3 regions of the Staphylococcus kloosii genome follow, and region 3 is predicted to be linked to each of the others. Evidence: riboswitches for the same ligand, from Rfam matches in the RefSeq annotation. Region 3 holds a riboswitch; each other region holds the start of a gene.
What was found. Region 3 has a riboswitch for S-adenosylmethionine ahead of metX (homoserine O-acetyltransferase MetX). Riboswitches for the same ligand answer to the same signal wherever they lie in the genome.
Positions count from the first base shown of each region.

Region 1: it holds a riboswitch for S-adenosylmethionine, as region 3 does, so the genes downstream of both, C7J89_RS11390 (methionine ABC transporter ATP-binding protein) here and metX (homoserine O-acetyltransferase MetX) in region 3, are expected to answer to the same signal.
Region 2: it holds a riboswitch for S-adenosylmethionine, as region 3 does, so the genes downstream of both, metK (methionine adenosyltransferase) here and metX (homoserine O-acetyltransferase MetX) in region 3, are expected to answer to the same signal.

Region 1 covers NZ_CP027846.1:2,291,429-2,294,717, forward strand. The annotation lists gene C7J89_RS11385 (methionine ABC transporter permease) at 1-221, opposite strand, end outside; gene C7J89_RS11390 (methionine ABC transporter ATP-binding protein) at 214-1,239, opposite strand; SAM riboswitch class I at 1,323-1,431, opposite strand; gene C7J89_RS11395 (thioredoxin family protein) at 1,483-1,785, opposite strand; gene C7J89_RS11400 (toprim domain-containing protein) at 1,782-2,174, opposite strand; gene gcvH (glycine cleavage system protein GcvH) at 2,349-2,729, opposite strand; gene C7J89_RS11410 (arsenate reductase family protein) at 2,879-3,232, opposite strand.
Region 2 covers NZ_CP027846.1:1,393,544-1,396,832, forward strand. The annotation lists gene pckA (phosphoenolpyruvate carboxykinase (ATP)) at 1-1,298, opposite strand, end outside; SAM riboswitch class I at 1,452-1,570, shown strand; gene metK (methionine adenosyltransferase) at 1,677-2,873, shown strand; gene C7J89_RS07010 (nuclease-related domain-containing protein) at 2,967-3,289, shown strand, end outside.
Region 3 covers NZ_CP027846.1:293,945-297,233, reverse strand. The annotation lists gene C7J89_RS01535 (DUF2232 domain-containing protein) at 1-524, opposite strand, end outside; gene metX (homoserine O-acetyltransferase MetX) at 718-1,686, opposite strand; SAM riboswitch class I at 1,747-1,846, opposite strand; gene C7J89_RS01525 (AzlD domain-containing protein) at 1,955-2,284, opposite strand; gene C7J89_RS01520 (AzlC family ABC transporter permease) at 2,281-2,976, opposite strand; gene serS (serine--tRNA ligase) at 3,175-3,289, opposite strand, start outside.

The sequences.
Region 1 (3,289 bases), 630 kb from region 3:
ACGACAAATGACACAATCGTATAAAACACGTGCGCAGTTTTGGATTTACTTCTCGCCGATAGGAATAACAGTACTCCTAAAATAATACCGAAAATAAACGCAAAAATAGTCGAAATCACTGTCATGTATAACGTTTCATATGTTGCTTGCCAAACTTCAGGCCATTGTACATTTGGCATTGTTAGCATCTCTTGTAAAATTTCTCCAAATGACTTACCCATGACGTAACACCTCCACTGATACTTGTTGCGACTCTAGGTTTTCTTTGAAAGTGTCGAATTGATTAGTGCCTACATTTGGTAAATGTAATACTAAAAATCCAATTGAACCATTTTTACTATTTTTAATATTGGCTTCTAAAATATTCACATCAATATTATGTGTCTTAGTTATATATGAAACGATTGGTTCTGTAGTATTATTGCCTACAAAGTTTAATCTTACTATGTAATCTCCAGGCTGTAATGCACCTAAGTCATCGATAGATTCGTCAAAGTCATCATTCAAATCGTCTTTAACAAAACGTTTTGTCACTTGATGTTTAGGGTGTTCAAAAACATCATTAACTGTACCTTGTTCAATCACTCGTCCACTCTCCATTACCGCAACTTCATCGCAAATGCGACGAATTACATGCATTTCATGAGTGATTATTACAATAGTTATATTGCTTTGTTCTTTAACTTTCAACAGTAAATCAAGAATTTCGTCTGTCGTTTGAGGGTCTAATGCACTTGTCGCCTCATCGCAAAGTAATACAGTTGGCTCATTTGCAAGCGCACGTGCAATACCTACACGCTGCTTCTGCCCACCTGATAGCTGCGAAGGATATGCGTTTTCTCTTCCTTGCAAGCCTACAAGCTCGATTAATTCTTGCGCTCTCTTTTTTGCTTGTTGTCGTGATACGCCAGCAATTTCTAAAGGGAACGTAATATTGTTTAATACGGTTCTAGACCATAATAAATTAAAATGTTGAAATATCATGCTTACTTTTTGACGTTTTTGACGTAATGCTGATTTAGACAACTGTCCTATATTGTCTCCATCAATAATGACATCACCAGATGTTGGCTGTTCCAAATTGTTTAAAAGTCTAACTAAAGTACTTTTTCCCGCTCCTGAAAAACCAATCACGCCAAAAATTGAGCCAGTTTCTATGTTTAAATCAACATGATCGACAGCAAGAACTTCTTGCTTTTTCGTCTTATAACGTTTGACGATTTGATTTAACTCAATCATTGTGATTGCCTCCTTGTAATGCTCGATAAACTAAAAAATGCTTCCCCTATCTTATCCAGAATAGAGAAAGCAATACATACCCTCTCTCATCTTTTAAAGTTAGTTTAACTTTATGTGAATTGGCACCATTTCTATTAATTAGACGGTTGCCGGGCTTCATAGGGCACATCCCTCCACCTCTCTCGATAAGAGTTACATAATTTAATTATTTTTAATCCTACCATTACACTAATGTTTCGTCAATTATTTTTTTAAATTTTCTAACAAATAAGGAACAGACTGAAAAGCGTATAATCGTTTTAGTTCTGAACCTTTTGACATCACCATTAGAACAGGGACTGATTGAATTTCATGTTGTTGACTAAAATCAGGATGTAAATTCAAATCAATCTTAGTGATTGGTAATTTTAAAATGTCGTTCGCGATATCTAACATTCTTTCTGAAACTTTACACGTACCACATGTAGGTGTATATCCAAAAATTAAATGTTTTTCTTCATTGAAATGTTCTTCTACATTAACTCGTTGTTCTTTTGTTACGTTCATGTTATCAAACTTACCCTTTCAGCTATATTTTCTAATTGTGCTTTGTCTAACTGTTCTTCGTCTTTAACTATAAAGCCATTTTTTTCTAATAACCTAGATAAATAAGGTTTAGGACATCGTGCTACTTCACAATATTGTTTATCTACTTTTATATGTTTACTTTCACTTAAATATCTTTTGAACCAACTACGAATTTTTTCACCTTCATCATCTGAATCAACCAAGATGAATACTTGTTTATCATAAAGTGTGTCAATCATTTTATCAATTTTATCAATACTCATGGTACCGTGAGTGCATATTATCTGTACAGGTTCATCAAGCACTTTGTTTACTTGCAGTTTATCTGATTTACCTTCAACGACAATTACTTTATTTAATAGAGTCATGACATCCACCTTCTCAAAGTCGATTATCTATACTTTACTATACTATTCCACGATGTATTTGTTCATTAAACATGAATTATTATCAAACGACCAAAAATATGCTTACGTTGTAATAAATTTTGTCATAATAATAAAAACTCCTAGATATAAATATCAAGGAGTTCAACTTTTTTATTATTCGCCTATCATTTCTGAATATTGTTCAGCTGATAATAAACCGTCTAATTGACTTTCATCAGTAACTTCTATTTTAACCATCCAAGCTTTCTCGTATGGTGATTCATTTACGAATTCAGGGCTATCTTCTAATTCTTCATTTGCTTCTAAGACTTTACCTGAAAGAGGTGCATATAATTCTGATACAGTTTTAACTGATTCTACGCTACCAAAAGTATCTCCTTCATTAATTTCATCGTCAACCTCTGGTAATTCAACAAAAACGATATCTCCTAATTCATTTTGTGCGTATTCAGTAATACCAATTGTTGCTGTATTGCCTTCAATTTTAACCCATTCATGATCTTTAGAATATTTTAATTCGCTCGGTACTGCCACAAGTATCCCCTCCTATATGATTTTACACTTTTATGATGCCATATGACGATGCTTAAAGGCAACTGTTTATAATAAAAATAAAATAATAAACGACATGTAGTGATAAACATGTGTCTAATATATAAACACCCTACTATTACTTCTGTTGATTACAACCAAGTTTCTTTATAAACTTCTTCATTAAAACCTACTGTTGCTTTATCTCCAGATATAGCTAATGGGCGTTTAACAAGCATGCCATTTTGAGCTAACAAATCTAACTTATCATTGTCTGACATTGAGCTCAACTTATCTTTTAGACCTAACTCACGATATTTTGCGCCGTGTGTATTAAATAGTTTATTCACTTCAATGCCTGTACGTTCAATAATTTCTTTAAATTCACTTTTCGTTGGTGTGTGTTGAACGATATCGATTGGTTCGTAACTAACACCATATGCTTGTAAAAACTTAGCCGCTTTTTTACAAGTAGTACAATTAGGATATTGGTAAAATTTAATCATATTTCTGTACCTCCTATACGTTGTTATCACTAATATAGCAGAATTATATTAAAAACG
Region 2 (3,289 bases), 1.1 Mb from region 3:
CCACCAGTCCAACCAGTATTAACTAAGTATACATCAACTTCATGTTTATCAATCAATTCACCTAAGATGTCAGAATATACTTTCGCATCTAATGGTAAGAAAGGTGAGCCAAAACAAGTTGAGAACGATGGTTCAGGTTCTGTAATACCACGTTCAGTACCTGCAAGTTTAGCAGTGAAACCACTTAAGAAATGATACATCGCTTGGTCTTTAGTCAATTTAGAAATTGGAGGTAACACACCGAAAGCATCAGCAGTTAAGAATATAATCGTATTTGGATGTGCTGCTTTAGATGGTTTAACAATATTATCAATATGGTCTATTGGATAGGCAGCACGAGTATTTTCAGTATAGTAGTTATCATCGAAATCAATATCACCATCGTTATCAACTACTACATTTTCTAAAATAGTACCATATTTAATCGCGTCGTATATTTGAGGTTCTTTTTTCTTAGAAAGATTAATAGCTTTAGCGTAACATCCACCTTCAATATTAAAGATACCATTATCATTCCAACCGTGTTCGTCATCCCCAATTAATTTACGAGTAGGATCGGCAGATAAAGTTGTTTTACCTGTACCAGATAAACCAAAGAATAATGCTACGTCACCTTTTTCGCCTACATTGGCTGAACAATGCATACTCATAATATTATCTTTAGGTAATAGGTAATTCATTACTGAAAAAATACCTTTTTTCATTTCACCAGCGTATTCAGTACCACCGATAAGGATAACTTTATGTTTGAATGAAGTAATAATAAATGTTTCAGAATTTGTACCATCAACAGCTGGATCTGCTTTAAATCTTGGTGCAGAAACAATTGTGAAATCAGCTTTGATTTCTTCAGCTTCTTCTTTGGAATCAGGTTTAATAAACATATTTTGTGCAAATAAGTTATGCCAAGATAATTCGTTGATAACAGATAGTTTTAATTGTGAATCTTCGTCACTACCTGCGTAACCATTGAAAATGTACAATTCATCACGTTCGTTTAAATAATCTAAAACTTTGTTATATAGATTTAAAAATGTAGTTTCGTCAATAGGTTGATTGATATTACCCCAATCAATATCATCTTTATAAGAAGGTTCAGTTACTATAAATTTATCTTTCGGTGAACGACCTGTATACTTCCCAGTTCGAGCATTAATTGCACCAAGTTCAGTCAATTCACCTTCGTTGTTTTCCAACATCTTATAGTACAATTCGGTTGTTGATAATTGAAATAAAGAAGTTGTTTTTTTATAAATGTTTTCCAGTTTACTTGTGTAAGTATATGTATCTATCGCCATACTTAATCCCTCCAACGCTATTTTTATGTAAGCCTTTACAATAAACGAGTATAACATAATCACTATATTATGCCATAAAAATTATTATAAAATTTGGGATTTTGTAAAATTGACATTACTATGCAGTTTAGGTAGTATAGTTACTAACGGATTCTCTTATCCTGAGAGGCGGAGGGACATGGACCCAATGAAGCCCAGCAACCTCTTCTTTATACATTAAAGAAGGAAGGTGCCAAACCGTTTGCAGACAAATATCGTCTGAACGATAAGAGCGAATGGACGTATTGAGCCTTCTCTCTATTTTATAGTGATGAAGGCTCTTTTTTATTAAGCTCACAAAAGAGAATTTTCGTAATTTAATAACTAAAGGAGCAAATTATGACATACAATAGAAGATTATTCACTTCAGAATCAGTTACAGAAGGACACCCAGATAAAATTGCGGACCAAGTATCTGATGCAATTTTAGACGAAATATTAAAAGACGACCCAAATGCTAGGGTGGCTTGTGAGACAACAGTTACAACAGGTATGGCACTTATTTCAGGTGAAATTTCGACTACGACTTACGTAGATATTCCAAAAGTAGTTCGTGAAACGATTAAAAACATTGGTTATACACGTGCGAAATATGGATATGACAGCCAAACTATGGCAGTGTTAACTGCTATTGATGAACAATCTGCAGACATTGCACAAGGAGTAGATACAGCTTTAGAATATAGAAATGATATTTCTGAAGAAGAAATTGAAGCTACAGGTGCTGGCGATCAAGGTTTAATGTTTGGTTATGCAACGAAAGAAACAGACACTTATATGCCATTACCAATTTTCTTATCTCATCAACTCGCTAAACGCTTATCTGATGTACGTAAAGATGACATCATTAAATATCTACGTCCTGATGGCAAAGTACAAGTTACGGTTGAGTATGATGAAAATGATCAACCTCACCGTATCGATACCATTGTAGTATCAACACAACACGCTGATGACATAGAACTTTCTCAAATTCAAGATGATATTAAAGAACACGTTATTTATCCAACAGTTCCTAAAGAATTGTTAGATGAAAAAACGAAATTTTATATTAATCCAACTGGACGATTTGTTATAGGTGGACCTCAAGGCGATGCTGGTCTAACAGGTAGAAAAATTATCGTAGATACATACGGTGGTTATGCACGTCATGGTGGGGGATGCTTTAGTGGTAAGGATCCTACAAAAGTAGATAGATCAGCAGCATATGCAGCAAGATACGTTGCTAAAAATATTGTTGCGGCTGATTTAGCAGATAAATGTGAAGTACAACTTGCATATGCAATTGGTGTTGCTGAGCCAGTGTCTATTTCAATTGATACGTTTGGTACTGGGAAAGTAAGTGAAAGTGAATTAGTTGAAGCGGTAAGAACGCATTTTGACTTACGACCAGCAGGCATTATTAAAATGTTGGACTTAAAACAACCAATTTATAAACAAACAGCAGCTTATGGTCATTTTGGTCGTACTGATGTATTATTACCATGGGAAAAATTAGATAAAGTTAACCTCTTAAAAGATGCAGTAAATGCATAATCAAGTTGTTATAACTTTATTAGTATTTTTATCGAATGATTAAACAATTTTTATTATAATGGAGATAATGATATATAAAGGAGCGAAATTGTTATGAATTCATTTGGACCAATTCAAATTGGTTTGATTGTAGCTATCGTAATAGCAATTATTTGTTTCATTCTATTTTTAATTGCTTTAAAAAGTAAGAAAAAAGCACAACAAAAAATAGAAGAACAATACCAATCAAAACAACAAAAATTGAGTGACGAACACGCAGAGGAATTAGAAAAAGAAAGAATTAAAAACAAAAAAACTGTGACGAAACAACAAGAAGAATATGAGGCAACAGTTAATTCTAAAGACAGAGAAATTGATGCATTAAAATTATTCTCTAAAAATCATAGTGAATATGTGACTGATATGAGACTTATCGG
Region 3 (3,289 bases):
AATATCGTTATAATAACGTAGCTAGGTAGTTGAACTGCAAATTGACGGAGACCTTCCCCTATCGTATTTTCGTAGCCATTCTGCACACCACTCTCTTCAATTGCTTGTAGCATTTGAGTTCTTAGTGGTTTTATTAGCGTATCTACTGTTGGTATTTTATTAAGCGCTTGTAAAATCATAAAAGCGACCAATGAGATGATACTGATAAATGTTGTAGTTACGTATAGAATACGTTCTTTTGATGTACGTTCTTTTAATAATTGGCCTACTAAAAAACTAACAATTAATATTAAGACCATCGTACTTAATACGAATATATTACCTAACAAAGTGGTTAAAATTACTGTAATTACAGCGGCCAATCCAAAAGATTCTTTAGATTTGTGCCATAGTACAATGCCTGGTATTGTCGCAAACAAGCATAATACAAAACCAAGTGGCGGTAATATATGTAAGACTAAAGCAACGATGATGAGTGAGATAATACTCAAAATAGTAGCTTTAGGTTCAATTTTTGAAAACAAATTTTGCCACTCCCATACTTTTTGACTGTATTACTATTCTAACCTCTTTAGAAATTTTATACAATTATTGATAATTTCGAATGAGCAGGTCAAATTTCATTCATAACGTGACTAGCTTTATTCGCGAATCATCGGTCAAACAAAAAAAGCTCTAAGTCTACTTATAACAGTAAACTCAGAGCTTTGCTGTATTTTATTTACGCTTAAATTTAGAAACTTTTAAGAAATGATACAAATTAGGTGCCCAATCGTTAAAGTTAAGTAAAAATCCATCATGGCCTACATTGTCAGGTACGAAGAAGTGACGGTGATATTTAAACCGCTCCCCTACTGCACGTACTAGATCATCGGGATACAATAAATCATCCGTAAAGCCCATCGTTAAAACTTTAGTATCTAAAGATTTAAATACTTCGGTAACGTCCGTACGATCTCTGTCGATATCATGACTATCTAAGACGTCCAGGAGTGTTAAATAACAGTTAAGATTAAAGTTTTCTTTAAATTTATTACCTTGATGTCGTTGATATGCTACGACTTGGTCTGGTGAAAATCGTTTATCATAACTTTTAGATGAACGATACGTTAAAAAGCCTAATTGTCGTGCAATACTCATGCCTTCTTTACCAGCTAACTGAATTGATTGACGTGCAATTTCATTAAATGCACGACTATAAGAGGAAGTCTTATCTGTAGCGGCAAGTATGACTGCCTTCTTCACATCAAATTGTCTATTATATAGCAATTCCATAGCTTGCATGCCACCAAGTGAGCCACCGATTAAGATATCAATGTGGGAAAAACCCAATGCTTTAATCCCAACTTCTAATGCTCGTACAACGTCTCTTAAAGTTAGTTTTGAAGGAAAATCATCATCTATTAATGCAGAACTTGAACCAAATGGACTACCGATAACATTAAAAGTTAGAAATTGGTAATCATTAATTGGCATATAACCTCCATCAATAATTTCGCGCCACCAGCCATGATCCTCGTCCGTTCCATACGTCACATGGTTACCTGTCAGAGCATGACATACTAACACGAGCGGTTGACCTTTGAAGCCTACATGTTCATAACGTAATTTTAAATTTGATATTGTTTCCCCTGATTCTGTTTCAAACGGTCCTAATTCTAACGTGTCCACAGTATAATTTGTCATGTTCGACCTCCTACTAACTTAAAAACCTTCTTACTCGATATAAGTAAGAAGGTTACTGGTTACTTATCATTCGAATATCTTCGTTGGTTTTAGCACCGTACTCTATAGCCGGTTGCTGAAGCATCTATGGGCCAAGTCCCTTAGCTTCTCAAAATAAGATTTGATTTAATTTATTAGATTTATTTTTCGAAACACCCATACTATAGATGTCGAAATTTTCTATTAATTTCATTCTAACGAATAACGCTTACTACTTCAATGCTTAACATTAAAATAGTAAACGTATAAGCGCCATTATAAAAATACCGGCAACTATAGTTATTGTGAGACTTTTAGATATAAATGCCACTAATACAGTTGGAATGATTGTTACTAAAAATGGAATATTAATAGTATAACCAAATTTACCACTGTGTTGTTCGATAACGCCATCGATAATCAGTGCAGTAAACAATGTAATTGGGATAAACGATAACCATTTTACGACTTTTTCTGATAAATGAACACGTGTAATCAACATAAATGGTACTACCCTAGTTAACCACGTGACCACACCACATAACACGATGATGCTTAGCATATGTATCGTCATACTCATTTGGTCATCACCACCCCTAATGTAGCCGCAAGTACCGAAGATAAAATAATTGCTACGTATGTAGGCATAAATAAACTAAATAAAAACATCATTACAATGACACAAACAATCAATACGATATAAGTCATAATTTGAGAACGTTGTACCGTTTCAAATTGTGAAATTGCTAAAAAGATAAACATACCAGTAATAGCAAAATCTAAACCGAGTGCATCTGGGTTGTGGATATATTTACCGAAAATAGCGCCAACAATACACGATACAGTCCAAAATAAATATGCCGTTAAATTAAGTCCATGTAACCAACGATCATTTATCTGTTCACCTTTTAAGTGAGGTGTTATAGCAACTCCAAATGTTTCGTCAGTAACTAACGTTGCTAACCCTAAACGATTAAGCCAACCGTAATTTTTATATTGGGGAGCTAAGGTCATACTTAATAAAAACATCCTTGAATTAACTATAAAAGTCGTTAATACAATTGCAGTTATAGGTGTTCCAGCAATCACTAAACTACAAATAATAAATTGTGCTGCACCGGCATAAACGAGTAAGCATAATAAAATTATTTCTATAAGACTAAACTTAGATGCTACCGCAACGATGCCAAAAGAAAGTCCCACACCTGCATAACCTAATAATGTAGGTACGCATTCTTTAACACCTTGCCTAAATGTTAAATGCGAAGCCATATACTACCCCTCCCCTGCCTGTAAGCATATTATTGATAGTCTAATACAGAATATTTAAGCGAGCAATAAGGTAAGTCTACCGTTTGTCTGATGTAAGACAAACGGTAGACTAAAACCTACTATATTTTAGCCTCCCCTACCCTATTAAAAAGCGTTCCATCTCGTAGACAGAACGCTTGTAATAGCTATAATATATTATTATTTAACTACTGGACCTATTTTAGTTTTGCCACCCATAAATGGTACAAGTGCTTCAGGAATTGTAATTGAGCCATCTTCATTTTGATAATTTTCAACGATAGCTGCGAAAGTA